Regions from separate parts of the Planococcus sp. NCCP-2050 genome, predicted to be linked through region 2. Evidence: riboswitches for the same ligand, from Rfam matches in the RefSeq annotation. Region 2 holds a riboswitch; the other holds the start of a gene.

Region 1 (6,586 bases), 460 kb from region 2:
GAAGTTCAAAGGCATCACGGGATGGAATAATGACGCCTAAGTTCGGATGCGGTTCTTCCCCAAACAAGGTGGGATCGATATCATATCCGCCAGCTGCAAACAAGCCGTCAATGTGTTCGGCAATCTGCTCAATTTCGTCCTCGCTCCGTAAATGCGGAAGCATGATCGGCAATCCTCCTGCCTGCATAATGGCTTCAGTATCTGCTTGTTCAATTGAATAATGGTCGTGCCCTAACTCTTTTGATGCGGTAATCCCAATAATCGGTCTCATTCTGTTTCCCCCATTTACTTTATCTGAATATAATAAACATACAGAATAAAAAGCTAAATTACTAGATGATTTAGGGAAGTTCTTTCTTTTCACAAAAAAAAAACCATGAAGCAATGGAGATACTTCATGGTCACAAGCAAACTGCAAGAGCGTTTTAAATCACTTCTGCTTTTTCCAATGAAAACTTTTTTCCGTGATGATGAGCGGGCAGACGGTCGCCTTTTCCAAATAAGCTATCGCGCAATGTGCTCCCCTCATATTCGGTCCGCACTAAACCGCGCTCCCGTAAAATCGGCACCACCAACTCGATAAAATCTTCGAATGTTCCTGGGGTTATGGCATAGGCGATATTAAAGCCATCCACTCCAGCTTCTTCCACCCATTGCTCCAGAGTATCAGCCACTTGTTCGGCTGAACCGACTGTATAAGCGCTCATACCGCCGATTCCGACAAATTCCTTGATGTCCTCCACTGTCCATCTTTTCTCTGCATCAATTTTGGTGAAGTTTTCCAAAGCCGATTGGATGGAATCATTTTCGATGTATTCCAATTCCTGATCAGGCGCATAGCTCGACAAGTCAATTCCTGTCCATCCGCCGAATAAAGCAAGTGCCCCTTCGTGGCTGATGTGTTTTTTGTACTCTTCGTATTTTGCCCATGCCTCTTCTTCGGTCTTTCCGACAATTGGCGTCAGCATCGTCAAGATTTTCACTTCTTCACGAGAGCGCCCGGCAAGTTCTGCCTGCTTGCGCAATTTATCCACTGAACGTTTTGCCGCTTGAATGGTTGGCGCCCCAATAAAGACACATTCAGCATTCTGCCCTGCAAATTCCACCCCTTTTTTAGAAGCCCCTGCCTGATAGAGAACGGGAGTCCGCTGCGGTGAAGGTTCCGATAAATGAGCGCCCGGCACTTTGTAATATTTGCCTTCGTGATTGATATCATGGACTTTTTCAGGGTCTGCATAGATGCCGTTCGCTTTGTCCAATACCACTGCATCCTCTTCCCAGCTTCCTTCCCAAAGCTTATAGCAGACTTCCAAATATTCTGCCGCGATATTATAGCGTTCATCGTGTTTTACTTGGTCCTCTAAACCGATATTGAGTGCCGCGCTTTTCAAATAGGAAGTGACAATGTTCCATCCGACGCGCCCATTCGTCAAATGGTCCAATGTCGACATTCTGCGGGCAAATGTATAAGGATGTTCATGAGTCGTCGAAGCGGTAACGCCGAAGCCCAAATGTTTTGTCACTGCGGACATCAATGGCACCACTAAAGCAGGATCATTAACCGGAGATTGGGCGCCTTGCCGAACAGCCGCATCTCGTGAACCTTTGTACACATCGTAAGTTCCGAGTACATCCGCCAGGAAAATAGCATCAAAACCGCCGCGCTCCAAAAGCTTTGCCAACTCAATCCAATATTCGCTTGTCTTATACGTATGAGACCGATCTTCTGGATGTGTCCACAAGCCTGGTGACTGATGGCCTGCACAGTTCATGTCAAAAGCATTCAAGTAGATCCTTTTCTCTGCCAATTGCTTCTCCTCCTTAAAAAATCTTATATTATGCGCTCGTCACCGGCTGCCTTTCGATAATCTCTAAGAAGTATTCCAGCTGCTTTTTCAGCCGCTGCTCAACTTCTGCTTCAATGATTGGCTGATGTGGATTCGTTTTATCAATTTGGCTGTCGACTAGGTAGATGCCTTTTAAACTCTGTCCTTTCAAGTTCGCAAGCAATGGTTTTAAGGTGTATTCAAGCGCCAATAAGTGAGCAGAACTTCCTCCCGTCATCAACGGCAAAACCGGAGTCGCTTGCAGAACATCTTGCGGCAAGAGATCGATCAATGCTTTCAATACACCTGAATAGGCTGCTTTGTAAACAGGCGATCCGACAATAACTCCCCGTGATTGGTGGAGTAATGTACTGATTTCAGCGATAGCCGGACTGCCGAAGCGCCCTTCGAACAAATCTTCCTGCGGAACGTCCCTCACGGAAATGTGGGCGACTGAAAATCCTTGTTTCTCTAATAATTCACCTAAATGTTTTAACACCAATTCAGATCTGGATTCCTTCGCAGGGCTTCCTGATAAAATCACAATTTCACTCATTTCATTCTCCCTTTCTGTTGAACCGTTTTTTTCAAAAATAAAAAATAGCCCCCTTTTCTCGATATCAAGAAAAGAAGGCTATTAAATCTAATAGGTTCTGTCCTTATCTCTCAAGAAAAAAATCTTCTTGCTGGAGTTAGCACCTTTCTGACAAAGTCAGAGGTTGCTGAAGCGTCAACGGGCCAGTCCCTCGGCTTCTCTGGATAAGTTTATTTAATTAATGCCTATCATAATGCTAGGAATTAAAAGTGTCAAGCATTAAATTTATTATTCTGACTTCTCGTTTTCATATAGAGCCAGATGCCAATTGCACCAAGGAGAACAACAATATAGCCGTACATTGAAATTTGATTGGCTGCCACAAAAGATTTAAAAGCGTCGTAATTCCCATTAAAATAATGGCCGATGCGAAGCATGGCAAAGCACCAAGGATAAATGCCGATGAAAGTCAGCGCTCCATACTTCCCAATTGGAGTCCTGCTCATGCCCGCCAGATAAGAAATGTAATTTCCGATGCCAAATGGACGTGAAATGGCAATGCTCCAAATGCCGTAGCGATGAAATAATATAGAAGCCTTCTTTAATCCTTTATCGAATTTTTTCTGAAAGAAGGTTTGAAGTTTATTGCCCAGGAAATAAGGAATTAAACTTGCGACACTATAGGCCACTGCCAAGCCGGCCGATAACAAGGCAGTGACTGCAAGGCTATGATTCAACAATCCGCCGTAAGCAATCACAAGGGCCACTCCGGGAAACGGCATAGACGATCCTTCTAAAAACATCACACTGAATAAGCCCAGCATCCCTAAACTTTCAAGAAAAGCCAGTATCCCTTCAACCATACCGCTCACTCTCCAGTCGCTTAATTGCCCACTAAAATCTTTTCGATTTCCGGGTAAATCTCATCCGAGTTCTTCAGGTTCAAAGAACTTTTATAAGCTTTGACGCGTGTTCGAAATCGTTCAATGATTTCTTCATCCGCCAAGGTCTCATTTACAAAATCCATTAGCCGGCGCCCTTCAGGAACCGCAAACACCAGTTTTTCCTCCAGTAAATAAGCCAGATTGATTTCTTCCTGCCCTGGAAGAGCCGCTGGAATGAAAATCGGCAATTCTTTTCTTAGCGCTTCGCTGATAGTGACTCCTCCCGGTTTTGTCACAATAGCATCAGCTTCGTTGTACAGCCTATTCATTATCTCCTTTGAAGAAATGTAAGGAATCGCATGGATGGCCGGATGGTTTAAACCGATGATTTTCTGCTGGAGTTTTTTGTTGGTTCCGCAAAGAACTTGAAAGCTCCATTTTTCGGCACTGATTTCTTCATCCAGTTGGTCCAAGACTTCGCTTAGTCCAGTGCTTCCTCCTGAAACTAAAACAGTTAATTGTTTTTTGGAACGATGATCTTTTTGATTGCTGAACTTTTCACTCACCGGTATGCCTGTTACAAAAACGCGGCTTTCGGGAATTCCATCGCTATGGCATAACGTTCCTTTAATCGCTTGGTTTGGTGCAAAATGATAATCGATGCACGCTCTTCCCCATACATCATTCACGAAAAAATCCGTATACACATTCAGGCAAGGGACTTTGCATTTCCCTTGTTTCTTCAGCTTATTGATGAACAGCGAAGGAAATCCATGCGTACAAATGATCAAGTCAGGTTTTTCCCTTTCTAAAATTTCGCTGACTTTTTTCATAAAAAGCCATTCATACGTTCTATGGCTCTTTTCTTTTGGCGATCTGTATGCAAATTGCCGATAAATCCATGCATAAGAGTTAGGCGCTCTCCGGATCCAATTCAAATACGCCTTAACTGTTGCCGATTCGATTTTTGCATTCCATTCACTCAACAAATCAATCTTTTTGCATTCAACTTCCGCTGAATGGCCTCCGATGAATTCACTCATCGCTTCTGCTACTTGATGATGGCCCGAAGGCATACTGTTCAGTAAGGGAAATATCAATACTTTCTTCATATCAAAGCGCCTCCATCCATAACTGACTTTCTTTTTTATCTATCTTTGGAGAACTTAAACGCGGATAGTCTGCTAATGGTCCGCTGTAAACCAGTTCCAAGGACTGGGAACAGAATATATCTCTTGGCATCGTTAAACGCGGAGGCTTCGCAGAAATTCTGATGCCTCCTTCCCTCAGCACTTCCGCTACAAATTGAGAACAGAAAAACGAATTTTCGCATCCAAGCCCGCGTTTTACCACCACTCCGAACAATCCCGTTAAATTATACTTATAACGGTCACGGTCCTGTTCCATAGCAGAAACGAAGTTTTTCATCGCTCCAAACCCCTCAGCATCAACCGAGCATTTGAATACCGCGCATTGCGCTCGCTGAAATAAGTGATTGCCCATTTCTTCTTTTACAAAGCCGCCGTTAAAAGCATTCTCCGCATTTTTCCGTCCAAAACTATAGACTTCGGCCAAGTCAGAACTAAACGCTAACGAAACGTGACTGTAAGGATGGCGCGTATACGTTTTGATCAATTTTGATAAGGATGTTTTCGTGTCTGTAAAAAGAATGTAGACGTCCATTGCCGCATCTCCTCTACTGCTGCCTTCTGCAGCACCGGTTAATAAGTTAACTTAAGTTTAGCTCCACAGAAAAAACGGAGCATCGGGCGCAGGACTTTTCCTTTACAGGACTTGAGACGTAGTTGGATATAAGCCGTTGTTACATTTAGCCAAATAAAAAAAGATGCATTTCTGCATCTCTCGCTTCAGCCTTCCCATTGCACTTTTGTGGAATAAACCAATTTCTCACCGATAAAAATCAAACATTTCGATTCCAGGCAATGGATGCCGATTGAAACTTTGATATTTTCCGTTTCGCCGTCTTCATTTTTTAGCTTTCCGAACAGCCGTGAACCGAATGCAAATCCAATAAATTCATCCTGCAATACTCCATCGACGTAAAGCTTTTGGCTGCCTAAGTTTTTCTCAACCCGTATATTATGCAATTTGTATCGGATTTTCCAAACATCGTACATCTCTTCGCCTCCGCTTCTATTCTTTAAAGACAGTATACCATCAAAAGTTCAGATAACTGAAAACAGCCCGCTTTCACTATAAAGTGAAAGTGGGCTGCCATTTCTTATGCTTATGCTTCTTGTTTTCTAAGATCTCTTTTGCCTTCAGTTTCCGCTACATAAACTGCACATGCCGCATCTCCTGAAATATTGATAGCTGTTCTCGTCATGTCTAACAAACGGTCAATTCCGATCACCAAGCCAATTCCCGCTACAGGAAGACCCACGCTGCTCAATACCATCGCAAGCATAATAAGGCCAACGCCAGGAACTCCAGCTGTACCGATACTTGCAAGAACCGCCGTCAGAACAACCGTTGCCAGTTCAATAGCCGTCAAATCAATGCCATAAGCTTGAGCGATGAACATTGTCGCCACCCCTTGCATAATCGCGGTGCCATCCATGTTGATGGTGGCACCAAGCGGCTGTACGAATGAACTGATCGACTTCGGAACGCCCAATTCTTTTTGGGCGACTTCCATCGAAACCGGCAAAGTGGCTGTACTGCTTGACGTACTGAATGCGACTGTCATAGCAGGTGCGAACTTTTTGAAAAACCAAATTGGATTTTTCTTAGCCAAAAAGGCGATGGTCCCGCCATATGTGATGGCCGCATGGATTGCTAACGCTGCCAGTATGACAAGCATATAAGCCCCCATTGCTTTCATCGCTGAAAATCCTTGTGAACCAACTGCTGTTGCAATCAATGCGAATGTGCCATAGGGAGCGAACTTCATTACAACGCCTACCAGGTACATCATCACTTCATTGCCTTGCTCCATCAATTTAAGCAAACCGGCTGTTTTTTCTTTTAGCGCGGTTAAAGCCAAGCCGACAAATACGGCAAAAACAATGATTTGCAGCATATTGCCTTCTGTCAAAGCCGCTAACGGGTTAGATGGAATGATATTCAATAAGGTATCGACTACTGAAGGAGCTTTTTCAGATTCAAAAGAAGCCCCTTCTAAATCAAAATCGCCAGCAAGTCCCGGTTCAATCAGCGCTGCCAATGAAAGGCCGATTACAATAGCGATCGTCGTCGTCACTAAAAAGTAAGTAATCGTTTTCAAACCAATCCGGCCAAGCTTTGCTGGATCTCCAAGCCCTGCTGTTCCAAGTACAATAGAAAAGAATACAAGCGGCACAACGAGCATATTGATCAAG
Region 2 (6,586 bases):
TCTTACGAATTTCCGATCATGTCCGAGTGCTCGACAGGAAATTTTCATGTCCATCCAAGAGCCGGTATCATTGAGCTGGCTGAAGACGGGGAAATGATTGTCACCAATTTTATGAGCTACGGGACGCCAATCATCCGCTGCAAAACTGGAATATACGCTGAACTGAATGATGGAGCTGCAAATTGTGCATGTGGATCTTTTCAGCCCATTATTGAGTGCCGGAAAGAATCCGATTCAAGCTGTTTGAGCACAGCGGATAATATAAAAGTGCCAGTTCCTCAACTTGATGAAACAGACAATGAGTTCTCGGAAAGCGTAAAGAAAATGAAATTTGTCCAGCATAAAAAGGAAGAGGTTGAAGTGTTTGTGGAAGCCGGGGAAACCTATACGAATGAACTCACTAAAACGATTCATCAAAATTTGCAGTCTGCATTCAGCCAAGATATGAAATTTAATATCCGAGTGGTTGAAGAAATGCCTGGAAATGTTAAAGAGGATTTTCAGCTTATCATTAATAAACTGGTTAATTAAAGCGTGATTTTAAAGGTAGAACAGGAAGGAATTCCTGTTCTTTTTTCATGGAGTGCTCCAGAAGCCTGTTCATTCCCTGAAATGCTTTGAAAATGTTACGATAGAAAAAGACTAGTTAGAGATGAGGAGCAGAAGTATTATGGTCGAAAATGTTAAGAAAGCATCTTTTCTCCGCCTGATTCCAGGATTAGTGCTTTGTTTTATTGTTATGATGGCAGGAATCATCGGTGCGGATTGGATTGGCATCGGATTGCAGGCAGCGGGAATTTTACCGGAAGGCGGTGCTAGCCCGATATCAGGCATTTTTGTAGCCATCGTTCTCGGGATTCTGATCCGCAATCTTATCGGTTTGCCGGATGCATTTGCTAAAGGAATCAGTTTTGCCCTTAAATATGCATTGCGTGCGGGAATTATTTTGCTCGGTTTGCGTCTGAGCATGACCGAAGCTTTAAAATTAGGGGCTTGGGGATTGCCGCTCATTGTGGCATGTATTTCCGTCGGACTTTTTGTCACTTTATTTTTTACAGCAAAAATGAATCAATCCAAGCGTTTAGGGACTTTAATCGCTACGGGCACAGGGATTTGCGGCGTTACGGCCATTATGGCGACAGCACCCGTCATTAAAGCGAAGGAAAATGAGATCTCTTATGCAGTCGCCAATATCACGATTTTCGGTTTGCTTGGCATGCTATTTTATCCGTACTTGGCCAATGCCTTTTTCGCTGATGAGCCGATAAAAGCCGGATTATTCCTCGGAACGGCCATCCATGACACTGCGCAAGTCACAGGTGCAGCGTTAATTTACGATCAAATATACAATTCATCAACAGTGGTAGATGTTGCAACCATCACAAAACTGACTCGCAATGTGTTCATCATCGCTGTCATCCCGTTTGTTTCGTTCTTGTTCTACCGAAACAACAAGGAAAATGGACAGGCAGCCCAATTGCCGAAATGGTATAAATTATTCCCATTGTTTATTTTGGGCTTTTTATTCCTGTCATTGCTACGGACAATTGGTGATTCTACAATCGCTTCTTCCGGCTCGGCTTTTGGAATATGGGACCCGAGTACTTGGGAAAGTTTCTATAGCTTTTGGAGTTCGTTCGGTTCTACTTATATGCTCGGCCTCGCGATGGCAGCAGTAGGGCTTGGCACGAACTTGAAAGTGTTCAAAGGAATGGGAATTAAACCATTCTATATCGGATTTATCGCAGCAATTTCCGTCGGGTTGGTCAGTTTACTGCTGATCTCATTATTTGGCGGATTGATTTCCGTGTAAATAATACAAAGGAGCCAGTGGCGGTTGCCACTGGCTTTTTCTATGGAGGAACAGCTTACTTCGATTGAGAATCTCCGGGTAAACGTTTTTTGAAGAAGGGCTAAGGGTATGGAATCACAAAGGACATAAGGAGAGTGGATGAAATGGAAGTTGTAGCGAAAAGGGATTTATTGAAAGACCGGTATGGCAATTATTATTTCGTTTCGTATGCTGGCAAAGATTCATTGACGCTTATTAATGCAGCCTTGTATTATGCCTTTAAGGAAATTATGAGTGAAGAACTTGTAGAAAGAGTAAAAGCACAATACCCAAATGATGTCGCTTGTGGAAAGTATTTTGCAGATCTTGTAAAAACGCATATTGATAAAATCGAAAAAGGGGAAATTCCCGGAAACATTTACGATATTGAAGAAGTAAAAGGCAAATTCGATTTGCATATGAAACCGATTTACGATGAATCGTTTCATTTATAAAAGGTCTTAGCATGAAGCTAAAAAGCTCCTATTGGAGCTTTTTTATATTGAATGATCCAATGGGCAGAAAAGAAAGCGTTTTCAATTTTTAAACTCTCAGTCAAAAGTCCGAATATTACGAAAAAGACTTTCAATTTTCAGAAATCCCTCTATAATGAACCATTATGTGTAGAAGGAGATGAAGCGATGTCGAATCTGAGAAATGACTCTTTACAATTGCATCTGCAGCATAAAGGGAAGTTGGAAGTTCGGTCGAAAGTGGCAGTGGAAAATGGACGCGATTTAAGTCTTGCTTATTCTCCTGGAGTGGCCGAACCATGCAAGGAAATTGCGCAGGAGCCGGCCAAAGTCTACGATTACACGATGAAAGGCAATACAGTAGCTGTTGTCACAGATGGAACCGCTGTACTTGGACTTGGAAATATTGGTCCTGAAGCTGCCTTGCCTGTCATGGAAGGAAAAGCCGTGCTTTTTAAAGAGTTTGCTGGAGTGGATGCTTTTCCAATTTGCCTTGGTTCGACAGATGCAGAGACCATTATCCAGACCGTGAAATTATTGGAACCTGGATTTGGTGGTGTGAATTTAGAGGATATTTCAGCACCGACTTGCTTTATCGTAGAACAGCGTTTAAAAGAAGAAATGAATATACCTGTATTCCATGATGATCAGCATGGGACCGCCATTGTCACTTTAGCCGGCTTGATCAACTCGCTAAAGCTAGTAGGCAAAGGAGTTACAGGGACGAAAATTATCGTTAACGGGGCCGGTGCTGCGGGAATTGCTGTAGTTAAGCTTCTTCATAAATTCGGCTTTAACGACGTAATTATGTGTGATACAAAAGGTGCGATTTTCAAAGGCCGAGCTTATGGAATGAACCCGTTTAAAGAAGAAGTTGCAGAGATGACCAACTCCGAACGCAAGGCAGGTTTGCTCCATGAGGTCATTATTGGCGCGGATGTTTTTATCGGCGTTTCTGCAGAAGGTGCATTAACTGAAGAAATGGTGAGAACCATGGCGGAAGGTCCCATTATTTTTGCGATGGCAAATCCGAATCCTGAAATCTTGCCGCATGAGGCCAAGCGTGCAGGAGCCAAAGTGATCGGTACAGGACGTTCGGATTTTCCGAACCAAGTGAATAATGTATTAGCCTTCCCAGGCATTTTCAGAGGTGCGTTAGATGTGCAAGCCAGTGAAATCAATGATGCGATGAAAATTGCAGCGGTTGAAGCTATTGCCGATTTGATCGAAGAGCACGAACTCCATGAGGACTATGTCATTCCGGCTCCTTTTGATCTGCGTGTGGCTACAGCAGTTGCCAAAGCGGTAGCGGCTGCCGCAATCGAAACAGGCGTTGCCAACTATGCTGCTTGCCCAAATCAGATTGATGAAAACGCGGAAAACTTAACCGCAGTTAACGTAAAAGAATAAAATATATATAGAAGAAAGCCGTTCATCTTTTGCAAAGGTGAACGGCTTTTCAGGTTGGAGAGAAGCACGAGAAAGCTCGATGCCTGTCCGGGTTCATATCTTTTTTATTTAGTTAATACAGGTTGTGGGCTAGCTTCGTGTACTTTTTTTAATGCTTGCTCAAGATCTTCAAGCAAGTCATCGGCATATTCCAATCCAACGGATAATCGCAATAAGCCGTCGGTGATTCCTCGCTGCTCACGCTGTTCTTTTGGCATGGATGCATGAGACATGGTGGCTGGATAGGAAAGAATCGTTTCAACTGCCCCAAGCGATACCGCGAAAACCGGGATTTGCAAGCTGTCGACGAAAATCTTGGCTGCAGCTTTATCGGCGAGGCGCAAAGACAAAACCGCCCCTGCTCCACGTGCTTGCCGTTCATGTATCGGATTTCCCGGATGGAACCGGAAACCGGGATAATATACTTCTTCCACTACGGGATGGCTATGCAAATAATCAGCAATGATACGAGCTGACGCAGAAGATTGTTTCATACGGGCGCCGAGTGTTTTAATGCCTTGGATAAGCGAATAGGAATCTTGCGCCCCTAAAATCGAACCGAATGTGTTTTGGATAAAAGCGAGCCGGCTGCCGAGCTCTTCGTCTTTTGTCACGGCGAGTCCGGCAATGATATCACTATGGCCGGAAAGGAATTTTGTAGCGCTATGCAAGACGATGTCTGCTCCAAGGTCAAGCGGGTTTTGATAAAGAGGCGTCATGAATGTATTATCGACAAAAGTTAAACAATCGTTTGCTTTCGCAAGCTTAGCCGCGATTTCAATATCCGTGATGTTCATCACCGGGTTAGAAGGCGTTTCAATATAGATGACTTTTGTATTTTCGCGGATGGCAGAGGCCATCTCACTGAGATCGGTCATATTGACGAATGTGTAGTCGATATTGAATTTATTCAGCACCTCCGTGACGAAACGATAAGTTCCGCCGTAGACATCTTCAGAAACAAGAACGTGGTCTCCGGCAGATAGAAGCATGAAAGCAGAGGAGATAGCAGCCATTCCGGAAGAAAAGGCAAATCCACGGGTGCCATTTTCGAGTTTCGCAATCGTTTCCTCTAATTTTTGGCGCGTCGGATTGCCTGAACGGCTGTAGTCGAATGGTCCGAACTCATCGATATTGGGCTGATGATACGTGGAGGACAAGTAAATAGGGACATTGACTGCCCCCGTTTCTTTGTCTACGCCAGTTGAATGGATAAAACGAGTCTCTAAATGATTTGCCATAATGAAAACCTCCTATTAGTTGTAGAGAACGGTTCTTGTTGATAAATAGAAAAACGGAGCTTTCTTCAGCAAGAAGAAAGCTCCGTTTCATAAGGAACACGTTCTTCTCATCTTTAAGGCATACGCCTTTTGGAATTAGCACCGTGGCCTTCGTCAGGCTGGTTGCTGAGACATCAAAGGGCCAAATCCCTCCGTCTCTCTTGATAAGAAATAAATAATATGAAGTTATGGATGTTGCGATGTCTTCAAGCTTAAACCATCTCATCAAAAACTGCAAGTGCAATTGTGAAAAAATTCTTTTAAATGGAAAAGCCCACCAGGGTTTAAACGCTCTATAAGCAAATAAGCGATTTCTTTTAATTCGAATGACGAAAGGTTATAATGGATATTAACATTTTATTTCAAAGGGGTAATCTGATGTATATTGTGACATCCACTGTTGTGGTGCCTGAAGAGAAGACTCAGGACCTCATTGATATTTACCGCAAACGTTCAAGACGGGTAGATAAAGCTCCTGGATTCCATTCTTTCCGGCTGATCCAGAATACAAAGAAACGTAATGAATTGACTGTCCACTTGGAATGGCATTCGAAAGAGGCCTACATGGAATGGGTAAGAAGCAATGAGTTCAAGGAAATCCATGATCTCGAAAAGCATTATCCTGACAAAGCGCTTGCAGGCATTGTGCCGAAAGTCCATCAGTATGAGGTGGTAGCGGAATGAATCAAGATTTAAAGCAGCAAATTGCCAAAAGCACGGCTATTCAAATATATGAAGCTTATCCAACCCTATGGGATCGTTTTGGCGAGCGCGGATTTGAACATACGGAAAAAGACAATATGCATCATCTCGACCATTTGGAGACGGCGTATGATTTGAACGATAGACAGGTGTTTCTTGATTATACGTTATGGCTTGAAAAGGTATTAACGAGCCGAAATGTCGAGTCAGACTTGATCGTAGATAATTTTGAAAGACTCACTGGTTTATTAGAAGCGCAAGTTGAACTGAAAGAAAAAGATTTCATGCAACAATGCCTACAAGAGGCGATCGATTTGTTGAAAGGCAGCAATTTGAAGAAGGGAGGTTGATCAGATGATCCAACCAACCGAATTAGCGGAACTTTTTTTGCAAGGCAACGACCTGGAAGCGCTGAAGCAAGTTCAGCAATTTCTCGACAGCCATAATCGGAAAAAACTTTTTGATCAGCTATTAACACCCGCGATGTACCATATTGGTGAGCTATGGGAAACGAATGCAATTTCAGTGGCAGATGAACATCTTGCTACGGCGATTTGTGATTTTGTCGTATCGGTGATTGATAAGCGTGGAGAAGAAACACATTCTTTAAAACGGAAAGTCATGGTGTTGGGACCTGAAGGCGAAGAACATTATATCGGATTGAAGATGGTCTCAAGCCTTTTCCGTGAACACAATTGGGCCGTCAATTATTTAGGGCCGAATATGCCGCTTGACCATGCTGTAGAAGCGGCCAATCGCTGGCAGCCAGACGCAATCGCTTTATCAGCAGCGCTTGTCTATCGTCTGCCAACTTTAAAAGCTTATATCAAAAGTTTCAAAGAGCTGGCGCA

The links. A riboswitch is a leader RNA that binds a small molecule or an ion and turns the genes downstream of it on or off. The one in region 2 is predicted to bind S-adenosylmethionine.
Region 1: it holds a riboswitch for S-adenosylmethionine, as region 2 does, so the genes downstream of both, ssuE (NADPH-dependent FMN reductase) here and NFU07_RS04355 (aminotransferase class I/II-fold pyridoxal phosphate-dependent enzyme) in region 2, are expected to answer to the same signal.

The regions. Positions count from the first base shown of each region.
Region 1 covers NZ_BRCX01000001.1:1,329,229-1,335,814, forward strand. Annotated here, with positions in the region: gene NFU07_RS06495 (gamma-glutamyl-gamma-aminobutyrate hydrolase family protein) at 1-271, opposite strand, end outside; gene NFU07_RS06500 (LLM class flavin-dependent oxidoreductase) at 426-1,808, opposite strand; gene ssuE (NADPH-dependent FMN reductase) at 1,837-2,382, opposite strand; SAM riboswitch class I at 2,483-2,592, opposite strand; gene NFU07_RS06510 (DedA family protein) at 2,634-3,224, opposite strand; gene NFU07_RS06515 (MGDG synthase family glycosyltransferase) at 3,245-4,357, opposite strand; gene NFU07_RS06520 (hypothetical protein) at 4,359-4,928, opposite strand; gene NFU07_RS06525 (hypothetical protein) at 5,114-5,383, opposite strand; gene NFU07_RS06530 (dicarboxylate/amino acid:cation symporter) at 5,494-6,586, opposite strand, start outside.
Region 2 covers NZ_BRCX01000001.1:864,517-871,102, reverse strand. Annotated here, with positions in the region: gene NFU07_RS04375 (phenylacetate--CoA ligase family protein) at 1-531, shown strand, start outside; gene NFU07_RS04370 (YeiH family protein) at 671-1,813, shown strand; gene NFU07_RS04365 (hypothetical protein) at 1,957-2,286, shown strand; gene ystJ (NADP-dependent malic enzyme) at 2,473-3,714, shown strand; gene NFU07_RS04355 (aminotransferase class I/II-fold pyridoxal phosphate-dependent enzyme) at 3,819-4,994, opposite strand; SAM riboswitch class I at 5,099-5,204, opposite strand; gene NFU07_RS04350 (antibiotic biosynthesis monooxygenase family protein) at 5,412-5,717, shown strand; gene NFU07_RS04345 (hypothetical protein) at 5,714-6,085, shown strand; gene NFU07_RS04340 (cobalamin B12-binding domain-containing protein) at 6,090-6,586, shown strand, end outside.